Regions from separate parts of the Plantibacter sp. AC185 genome, predicted to be linked through region 2. Evidence: predicted binding sites of a transcription regulator. Region 2 holds the regulator's gene; the other holds the start of a gene.
What was found. Region 2 encodes LexA, which represses DNA repair genes until DNA is damaged. Its sites were predicted from a motif close to TCGAACANNTGTTCGA; they were not measured.
Positions count from the first base shown of each region.

Region 1: the regulator LexA is predicted to act here: its motif matches at 3,076-3,091, upstream of ACZZZB_RS00525 (tyramine oxidase subunit B).

Region 1 covers NZ_OZ409831.1:120,664-125,555, reverse strand. The annotation lists gene ACZZZB_RS00545 (TetR/AcrR family transcriptional regulator) at 1-168, shown strand, start outside; gene ACZZZB_RS00540 (hypothetical protein) at 282-980, shown strand; gene ACZZZB_RS00535 (GNAT family N-acetyltransferase) at 1,047-1,991, opposite strand; gene ACZZZB_RS00530 (LysR family transcriptional regulator) at 2,096-3,001, opposite strand; gene ACZZZB_RS00525 (tyramine oxidase subunit B) at 3,151-4,305, shown strand; gene ACZZZB_RS00520 (ammonium transporter) at 4,399-4,892, shown strand, end outside.
Region 2 covers NZ_OZ409831.1:3,932,797-3,937,688, forward strand. The annotation lists gene metE (5-methyltetrahydropteroyltriglutamate--homocysteine S-methyltransferase) at 1-1,862, shown strand, start outside; gene lexA (transcriptional repressor LexA) at 1,947-2,645, opposite strand; gene ACZZZB_RS18320 (LysM peptidoglycan-binding domain-containing protein) at 2,917-3,309, shown strand; gene ACZZZB_RS18325 (amino acid permease) at 3,399-4,859, shown strand; gene ACZZZB_RS18330 (histidinol-phosphate transaminase) at 4,891-4,892, shown strand, end outside.

The DNA.
Region 1 (4,892 bases), 3.8 Mb from region 2:
ACCGTCCTCGAGGCGGCCCGCGCCGCGGGTGCCGTCCGCGCCGATCTCACGGTCGACCGTCTGTCGCACCTCGTGTGCGGAATCGAGCACGCGGTGCGGCTCGGTACTCCCGAGGACCTGCCCCTCCTCCTGCAGGTGATGCTCGACGGGCTGAAGCCTCGACCGTGATCACCGGCTCAGCCCCGATGGACCCGACTTCGGCGAACTCGGCCGCGCCGTGCGGACGGTTCTGGGTGGCCCTGTCGCCTTCCCCCGGCACGCGGTCGGCGTAAGGTCGGCACATGCACCCCGAGCGAACCCGCCAGCCGGCCCTGCGGCGAGCACCATCGAGGCCGCCGGCCGCGTCATCCACTGCGGCAGCCTGGAACGCCTTCCTGCTCCGACCTGAGGCGAGAGCGTGGATCAGTGCCACCGAGCGTGGACAGCGACAGCCTGAGGTCGGCGACGTTGCGCTGGAGGTCCTGCTCCTGGAGTACCGTCGCCCGGCCCGCCTGGCGCTCGGGCTCGTCTCGTCCGTAGCACTCGTCGCGGCCGCCACCCTCTCCGTCGCGACCGTGACCGTCCTCGGTCCGTTCTGGGTGGGGGAGAGCGGGGCGCTCTTCGGCTTCGTCGTCCTCATCGGGTTCGCGGTCGCGTTGACGAGCGTCGTCATCCTGCTCGGGCTGCAGGTCTCCGAGAACCGCATCATCCACGCCATCTCCGTGTGGTCCGGCGTCACTCCGGGAACCGGCGGCCCGCCGGAGCCACAGACGGCGACTGCGCAGTCCGTGGACCGGCGGGAGGCGGCGGCGACGCGCACCCTCTTCCTGGCGGTCTCGGGCGCAGGGATCGCCGCAACCGTCGTCTCGATGGTCTGGCTGTCCTCCGCCGAAGGCGGGTCGTTCGTGCTGCCACTCGTCGTCGCTGCGGTCCTGCAAGCGATCATCTGGCTCGCGGTCTGCGCCGGGGTCGTCCGCGTACTGCGGTCGTCGCGGGTCTGACGAGCGCGACGGTCGACCGTGTCGCGGTGCTCAGCTGACTCGGTCGGAACCGAGCCCGGGGCGAACCTACTGCTCGTGAACGATCCGAACGCGCGTGACCGAGAAACCGGCTCGATCGAAGGCGCCGCGCATCGGGGTGTTCGCGGCGTCCGTGGTGCCGACGATCCGGTCCTGCCCCGACCCGTGGTGCACGTGGACCATCTCCGCCAGGAGGTCGTGCACGTAACCGTGTCCGCGGTGCTCGGGCAACACGCCCAGATAGCTGATGCTCGCGTCGTACGCCGTCCTGGTCGGAATGATGAACCCGACCATCGTCCCGTCGAGGAGCTCAGCGACCCGCCAGGCGTCCCGTTCGCCGGGGAGTGATCGGTAGAACGCCAGGTCGTCGTCCGCGAGGGCCTGGAGTCCTTCGCGCGCGACCATGTCCTGCGTGTGCGCATCGAGGGTGCCGGTCGCGACCAGGGCGAACAGCTCGTGGAACGCGTCGTCCGGGGCGGCGACGAAACGGAGGCGCTGCGATCGTGCCGGCACCGGATCGGAGCTGGACCTCGCGAAGCTGACCCGCTCGGTCGTGCGCGAGAACCCACCCGCGCGTGCAGCCTCATGGCGCCACCGCACCGCCTCCACACTCGCAGCGTCATCTGCCCACGCAGGGGAGACGTCGACGTTGAACTCCAGTGCGGGACCTGCGCCGAAGGCGTCCAGTCCAGCGCGGATGAGCGCAGCGCCGACACGTTCGGGCTCCGCGACTTCGACCGTGGTGGTGAGGCAGTCGAGCGTGGCGGGCCGGTTCGCGTCCGCCTGGCCCCACCAGAGTGCTCGTGCCATCGGGCGACCGTCCTGCTCGGCGATCCACGACCATTCCGGCCGATAGTTCCGACTCGCGAGTTCGGCGGTCAGCCGCTCCGGGTCGATCCAGGCGACGGGTTCGTCGCAGCTCCACGCCTGCAGGAGGGGGACGTCGTCCAGGGTGGCTCGGCGGATGGTGAAGTCGTCGCGGGTGTCGGTCATCGGTCCCAGCTTGGACAGACGCGACTCGTTTGTCCAGGCCGGGCAGAAACACCTGGGCTACGCCGCCGAGACGGGAAGCGGACGCGCGGTGTTCGAGTGGGCGTTCACCCGAGCTGCGCGGCCGCATCACGGAGACACGCGATGAACGCGTCGTGGACCGGGCTGTCGTCCGCCCGTTCCTGACGAGCGGCCAGCAGGCGTGTCGTCGGCGACCCGGCGAGCGGCACGACGACGATCGACGGCGGCACCAGCTGCCGCACCGACTCGGGCAGGATCGTCATGCCCACGCCGGCCGCGACGAACCCGAGTGCGGTCTCCTGATGGACGACCTCCTCGACCACCTGCGTCCGACTCGACGTGCCGAGGACCTCCGCGACGCGGTCCACGAATCCTGGCATGAGCGCCCGCGGGTAGGAGATCATCGGGACGTCCATGAGCTCCTCCGCGGTGACCTCGGGTCGGCCCGCCAGCGCATGACCCACCGGGAGGCACGCCACGAGACGCTCCTCGAAGACGACCTCGGTGGTGAGCGCTGGAGAGCTGTCGGATGGCGTCTGCGGGACCTCGTCACGGACGATCCCGACGTCGAGCGTGCCGTCGCGGAGCCGGTCGAACTGTTCTCCTGAGGTCAACGGCACCAGGCGCAGCGTCACCCCGGGGCGGCTCGCCCGGAACAGCTGCACGACACCGGGGAGGACCGTGTAGTTGGCCGAACTCACGAACCCCGCGGTGAGCTCCCCGGCGAGACCGTCGACGAAGTCGCGCATCTCACCCCGGACCGTGTCGAGCTCCTCGACGATGTGTCTCGCCCGCGCCTGGAGATGTCGTCCAGCGGGGGTCAGCGCCACCCGCCTCGTCGAACGGTCGAACAGCGCGGTGCCGACCTCCTGCTCGAGCCGTGCGACCTGGACGCTCAGCGGTGGCTGCGACATGTGCAGCCGTCGAGCGGCGCGCCCGAAGTGGAGCTCCTCGGCGACGGCGAGGAAGTAGCGCAGCTGGCGGAGCTCCATCCCATCGACGATACGACCCTCGTATTACCGCGCTGTTTCGTCCAGATTGCGAGCGGAACGCTCTCAATCGAGGTTCGAATCGGTATTTGACCAGGGGGATCGCGACCGTGTTCGCTGAGGACCACACACCCCGACCTGGAGGACCACCCGTGACCGCAGACGCTTCCCCGAACACCCGGATCGACATGCTCTACCTGAGCGAACCGGAGGTCATCGCCGCCGGCATGAAGGACATGGCCCACTGCATGGAGGTCATGGAGGGGGTGTTGGTGCTCGTCGCGAAGGGTGACTACCGGATGGCCGGCCCGACCGCCAACTCGCACGGAGCACCGATCGGGTTCCCTGCCACCTCACCGTTCCCCGGCATGCCGCTGGACGCCGCCGACCGTCGGTTCATGGCGATGCCCGCCTACCTCGGCGGACGCTTCGACACCGCCGGCGTCAAGTGGTACGGGTCGAACGTCGACAACCGCGAGCGGGGCCTCCCGCGCTCCATCCACCTCATCGTGCTCAACGACAAGGACACCGGCGCGCCCTACGCGATCATGTCCGGCAACCTCGAGAGCGCCTACCGCACTGCTGCCGTGCCGGGAGCCGCCGCGAAGCTCCTGGCACCGGTGGACGCGAAGTCGCTCGGCATCATCGGGCCCGGCGCCATGAACAAGAGCGCCCTGCACGCCATGACCACCGCCCGTCCCTCGCTCGACACCATCCGCATCCACGGGCGCCGACGGTCGACGTCCGAGGCGTTCGCCGACTACGTCCGCGAGCACTACCCGCAGTTCACGACGATCGAGATCGCCGAGACGGTCGAGGCCGCCGTGCGTGACTCCGACATCGTCTCCGAAGCCGTCACCGGCCTGGTCGGCTCGGAGAACTACCCGTTCATCGACGGCGACTGGATCAAGCCGGGCGCCTTCCTGAGCCTGCCCGCGAACCTGCGCATGGACAAGGAGTACACCCTCTCCGGCAAGGCGCGCCTCATCGCGGACGCGAAGAAGATCTACGAAGCGTGGGCCGAGGAGTACCCGGCGCCGTCGCACGAGACCGCGTTCGGCATGATCGGCCTCTACTGGCAGGACCTCATCGGGACCGGCGAGCTCGACGAGTCCCGCGTGGTCAACATCGGAGACGTCTTCGACGGGAACGCCGTCGGGCGCGAGTTCCCCGAGCAGCCGGTGCTCTTCAGCGTCGGAGGGATGGGCGTCGAGGACGTCGCGTGGGCGAAGACGATCTACGAGAACGCCGTCGAGCAGGGGATCGGCACGAAGCTCAACCTCTGGGAAACCCCAGACCTGGCCTGACCGCCGACCGGCACCGAGCACCGACACCTGTTCCACCCGAACCCGACGCCGTGGCCGTCCGGCCGCTGTGCACCTCGAACGATGGAGTGATTTGTGGACGCTGGAAACGTCGCCTGGATCCTGACGAGCTCGGCTCTTGTCGCCCTCATGATCCCGGCCCTGGCGCTGTTCTACGGCGGGATGGTCTCGTCCCGCCGCATCCTCAACATGATGATCATGTGCTTCGGCGGGGCCAGCCTCGTCGCGTTGCTCTGGGTGGCCTTCGGGTACTCGCTCGTCTTCGGTGACTCCGTCGCCGGGCTCGGACTCATCGGGAACCCGTTTGAGTTCGCAGGGCTCGACCAGGCACTCGTCGACGACCCCGATGCCGGCATCCCCCTCGCGCTCTTCGCGGCGTTCCAACTGCTGTTCGCCGGAGTGACGACGGCGCTCGTCGCCGGTGCCGCCGCCGGTCGCATGAAGTACGGCGCGTGGTTGTTGTTCGCCGGGCTCTGGGCGACGCTCGTGTACTTCCCGGTCGCGCACTGGGTGTTCGCCTTCTCGAACGACACGGCGACCGGTGGATGGATCGCGAACACCCTCGGTGC
Region 2 (4,892 bases):
AGGGCCTCGCCGAGGGGTACGTGACGCGGCCGGTCATCGTGGGCCCCGTGACGTTCCTGCTGCTGTCCAAGGCGGCCGAGGGGGCCTCAGCGGGATTCGCCCCGATCGACCGACTGGAGGCGTTGCTGCCCGTCTACGCGGAACTCCTCCAGCGCCTCGCCGCTGCCGGCGCGCCCTGGGTGCAGCTCGACGAACCCGCACTGGTGTCGGAGACGTTCGACGTGCCGAGGTCGACGGTCCTCGCGGCGCTCGAACGATCGACGGCCGTCCTGTCCGCCGTGTCGGACCGCCCGGCGATCTTCGTCGCTGCTCCGTACGGCGCCTTGGGCAACGCCCTCCCGGTGCTCGCCGAGTCGGGGGTCGAGGCGGTCGGTGTCGACCTCGTCCGAGGAGGCCTGCCGGACTCGTCTCCCGGACTCGACACGAAGACCGTCGTCGCGGGAGTGATCGACGGCCACAACGTGTGGCGCGGCGACCTCGTGGCCGCGGCCGACCTGCTCGCGAGCGCGGCGGAGCGCTTCCCACAGCTCGCGGTGTCCACCTCGACGTCCCTCCTGCACGTCCCGCACGACGTGTCGGTGGAGACGAAGCTCGACCCCCGTCTCCGGAGCTGGCTCGCCTTCGCCGACCAGAAGGTGGATCAGATCGCGGTCCTCGCACGCGGTCTCACCCAAGGGCGCGCGGCCATCGCGGCCGAGCTCACCGCAGCGTCGGCCGCGCTCGACGATCGGCTCGCCGCGCCCGGGGTCGTCAATGCCGCCATCCGCGCACGGACGGCAGCGCTCGCACCAGCGGACTTCACCCGAGACGACTACCAGGAGCGCGCCACGGCGCAGGAGCAGGCGCTCGGCCTGCCGTTCCTCCCGACGACGACGATCGGTTCCTTCCCGCAGACCGGCGACATCCGTCGCGCCCGCGCGCAGCGGGTCGCCGGGACGCTCGACGAGGAGGCCTACGTCGAGACGATGCGCGCGGAGATCGGGCGCGTCGTGGCGCTGCAGGAGGACCTCGGCATCGACGTCGTCGTCCACGGTGAGCCCGAGCGCAACGACATGGTCCAGTACTTCGCCGAGCACCTCGACGGGTTCGCCGTGACGGAGCACGGGTGGGTGCAGTCCTACGGTTCGCGATGCACCCGTCCGTCGATCCTGTGGGGTGACGTCTCGCGGCCGGCGCCGATCACGGTCGAGTGGTCGGCCTACACGCAGTCGTTGACCACCAAGCCGGTGAAGGGCATGCTCACGGGCCCGGTGACGATCCTCGCCTGGTCGTTCGTGCGCGACGACCAACCGCTCGCCGAGACGGCGAACCAGGTCGCCCTCGCCCTGCGTGACGAGATCGCCGACCTGGAGCGGGCCGGCATCCGCATCATCCAGGTCGACGAACCCGCACTCCGCGAACTACTCCCGCTCCGGCGGGCCGACCAGGGGCGGTACCTCGACTGGTCGGTGGGCTCCTTCCGGCTGGCGACCGCGGGCGTGCGCGCCGAGACGCAGATCCACACCCACCTCTGCTACTCCGAGTTCGGTGTGGTGATCGACGCGATCCGGCGCCTGGACGCCGACGTGACGAGCATCGAGGCGGCCCGGTCTCGGATGGAGGTCGTGTCCGACATCCGGGCGAGTGGTTTCGACCACGGCATCGGCCCGGGCGTCTACGACATCCACTCGCCTCGGGTGCCGAGCGTCGCTGAGGTGACGGCGTTGCTCGAGATCGCGCTGGAGGGGATCCCGCAGCGCCAGGTCTGGGTGAACCCGGACTGCGGACTCAAGACGCGAGGGTACGAGGAGACGGTCGCCTCCCTCGCCAACATCGTCGAGGCCACGCGTGTGGTCCGCGCACGGGTCGGTGCGACCGGCTGACGTCGTCGGTCCGGCACGGACGAGGGCCGGGACGATCCACGGATCGTCCCGGCCCTCGTCCGTGCCGCGGAGTGGTCCGGTCGGTCAGACCGTCCGGAGCACGGCGACGACCTTGCCGAGGACCTCGGCGTGGTCGCCGAGGATCGGTTCGAAGGCCGAGTTCCGGGGGAGCAGCCAGGTGTGGCCGTCGCGCTGGCGGAACACCTTCACGGTCGCCTCCTCGTCGAGCATGGCCGCGACGATCTCGCCGTTCTCGGCGGTCTTCTGCTCGCGGATGACGACCCAGTCGCCATCGCAGATCGCGGCGTCGACCATCGAGTCGCCGACGACCTTCAGCATGAACAGACTGCCCTTGCCGACCAGCTGACGCGGCAGGGGGAAGATCTCCTCGACCTGCTGCTCGGCCGTGATCGGGATACCGGCGGCGATGCGACCGACGAGCGGGACCATGGCTGCGTCGCCGACCGGGGGAGCGGAGTCGGGATCGCTCCCCTCGACGGCGCTCGGCAGGTCGATGAGCACCTCGATGGCGCGGGGACGGTTGGGATCGCGTCGGAGGTATCCGCTGAGTTCGAGCTGTCCGAGTTGGTGCGTGACACTCGACAGGGAGGCGAGCCCGACGGCGTCGCCGATCTCGCGCATGCTCGGCGGATATCCGCGCTGTGAGACCGAACGCTGGATGACGTCGAGGATCGCCAGCTGCTTGTCGCTCAGGCTCTTCCGTCGCCGGGTGCCGCCGATCTGGCGCTCCCGGGCTCCGTCGCCCGCCGTGTTCGCTGCCATCTTCGCTCCTGCCCTGATCGGCTGTCGGTGACCGATGTCGGTGGGTGGTGGTGTACTGCTTCCAACACTCGAAACTGTATCCGCACCAGCTCGTCCAGACAAACATCTGTTCGAGCGTGTCGCCGATCCCGCGCGTCTCAGGTACGAAGACAGGGTTGAGTATTCGAACAATCGAAGATATATTCGGAACACAGGTTCGTATCCGGCACTCCTGGTCGAGTGTCGGGTACGAGTCCTCATCACATGATGAGCACACTCTTGGAGGGTTGACATGAGCGCAGCACTGATCGGGTCCCACCGGGCGCTTCCCGCACGGACGGCGCAGGCACCGGCGTCAGACGCACCGTCCACACGCCGACTCCGCCTGACGAAGCGCGGCCGCGTCGTCTTCACCACGCTCGCCGCCATCCCGCTGGTCATCGGCGTCGCGGTCGTCGGACTCTCCGCAGGCGGTGCCGCGGCCAACACAGCGGCGGCGGGAGCCACGTTCACGTACATCACGGTCGACCCGGGCGAGTCGCTCTGGCAGCTGGCCGAGTCCATCGCGCCCGACGCCGACCCGCGCGACGTCATCGCCGAGATCATGAACCTCAACCAGCTCAGCACCGCCGGTGTCGAGCCCGGGCAGCGCCTGGCGATCCCGCAGCGTTACGCGGCCGAGTAGGCCGACAATCGGCGGGTCACTCCGCGCTGGTTCTCAGCTATCGTCGATGGCGCGGTGCAACGACGCCCGCAGCATCGTCGGAGGCAAGCATGAGTACAGACGATCGGAGCCGCTCGCTGCTCCGGAAGAAGCCGATCGCGGAGATCGAGGATGAGACCTCCGGTTCGAAGCTGTTCAAGAGCCTCGGGCTCTGGCAACTCACGGCCATCGGGGTCGGTGGCATCATCGGGGTGGGGATCTTCTCCCTCGCCGGACTCGTCGCTCATGGGAGCGAGGCCTCGCCCGCTGTCGGGCCGGCCGTCCTCTTCTCGTTCCTGATCGCGGGTCTCGCCTCCGCGGCCGCGGCGTTGTCGTACGCGGAGTTCGCCGGCATGATCCCGAGAGCCGGGTCCGCCTACACCTACGGGTATGTGGCGCTCGGCGAGATCATCGGCTGGTTCATCGGCTGGGACCTGTTGCTCGAGTACATCGCGATCGTCGCGGTGGTCGCGATCGGGATCTCCGGCTACTTCGACGCCTTCCTGTCCGGCATCGGGATCCACATGCCGGCCTGGATGACCTCGACCGCCGACGAGGGGAAGGGCGGCCTCGTCAATCTCCCCGCCATCTTCGTCTGTCTCCTCGTGACCTTCATCTTGAGTCGCGGGACGAAGGCCTTCGGTCGATTCGAGCTCATCGCGGTCGGCATCAAGGTCCTGCTCATCCTGTTCATCATCGGCCTCGGGGTCTTCTACATCAACGGGGAGAACTACGATCCGTTCCTCCCCAGCGGTTTCGGGCCGGTGTTCGCCGGTGCCGCGACGGTCTTCTTCGCGGTCTTCGGATACGACGCGATGAGCACGGCGGCCGAGGAGGCGAAGGACGGCAAGAAGCACATGCCGAAGGCGATCATCCTCTCCCTCATCGTCGCCATGCTCCTGTACGTCGCGGCCACCCTCGTCCTGACCGGTATGCAGAACTACACCGACATCGACCCCACCGCCGGGTTCGCATCGGCGTTCCAGAGTGTCGGCCTGCCCGTGGTGGCGACGATCATCTCCGTGTTCGCCGTCCTGTCGATCCTCACCGTGATGCTGACGTTCCTGTTGGGCGTCACCCGTGTCTGGTTCTCGATGAGTCGTGACGGTCTCCTTCCGCGGTGGTTCTCGCGCACGGACCGGCGAGGCGTGCCGCAGCGGGTGACCTGGATCGCCGGCGGCGCGGCAGCCGTCTTCGCCGGGGTGTTCCCGATCAAGCAGGTCGCCGACCTCACGAACATCGGCATCCTGGCCGCCTTCATCGTGGTCTGCGTGTCGGTGATCGTGTTCCGGTACACGAAGCCGGACGAGCCCCGCTCCTTCCGGTTGCCGTTGATGCCGTTCGTCCCGGCGTTCGGCGTCCTGGCGTCCGGCTTCCTGATCCTGCAGTTGCACTGGGAGACCTGGCTGCGGTTCGGGGTCTGGCTCGTGATCGGTCTCATCGTGTACTTCGCCTACGGGCGACGCCACTCGCTGTTGAACCCGGCGAGCCCCCGGCACGAGGTCCTTCGTCGGGAGCGTCAGGCGGAGTGAGCGCGCCGGTCGGAGTGGCTAGCATTGTGGAGT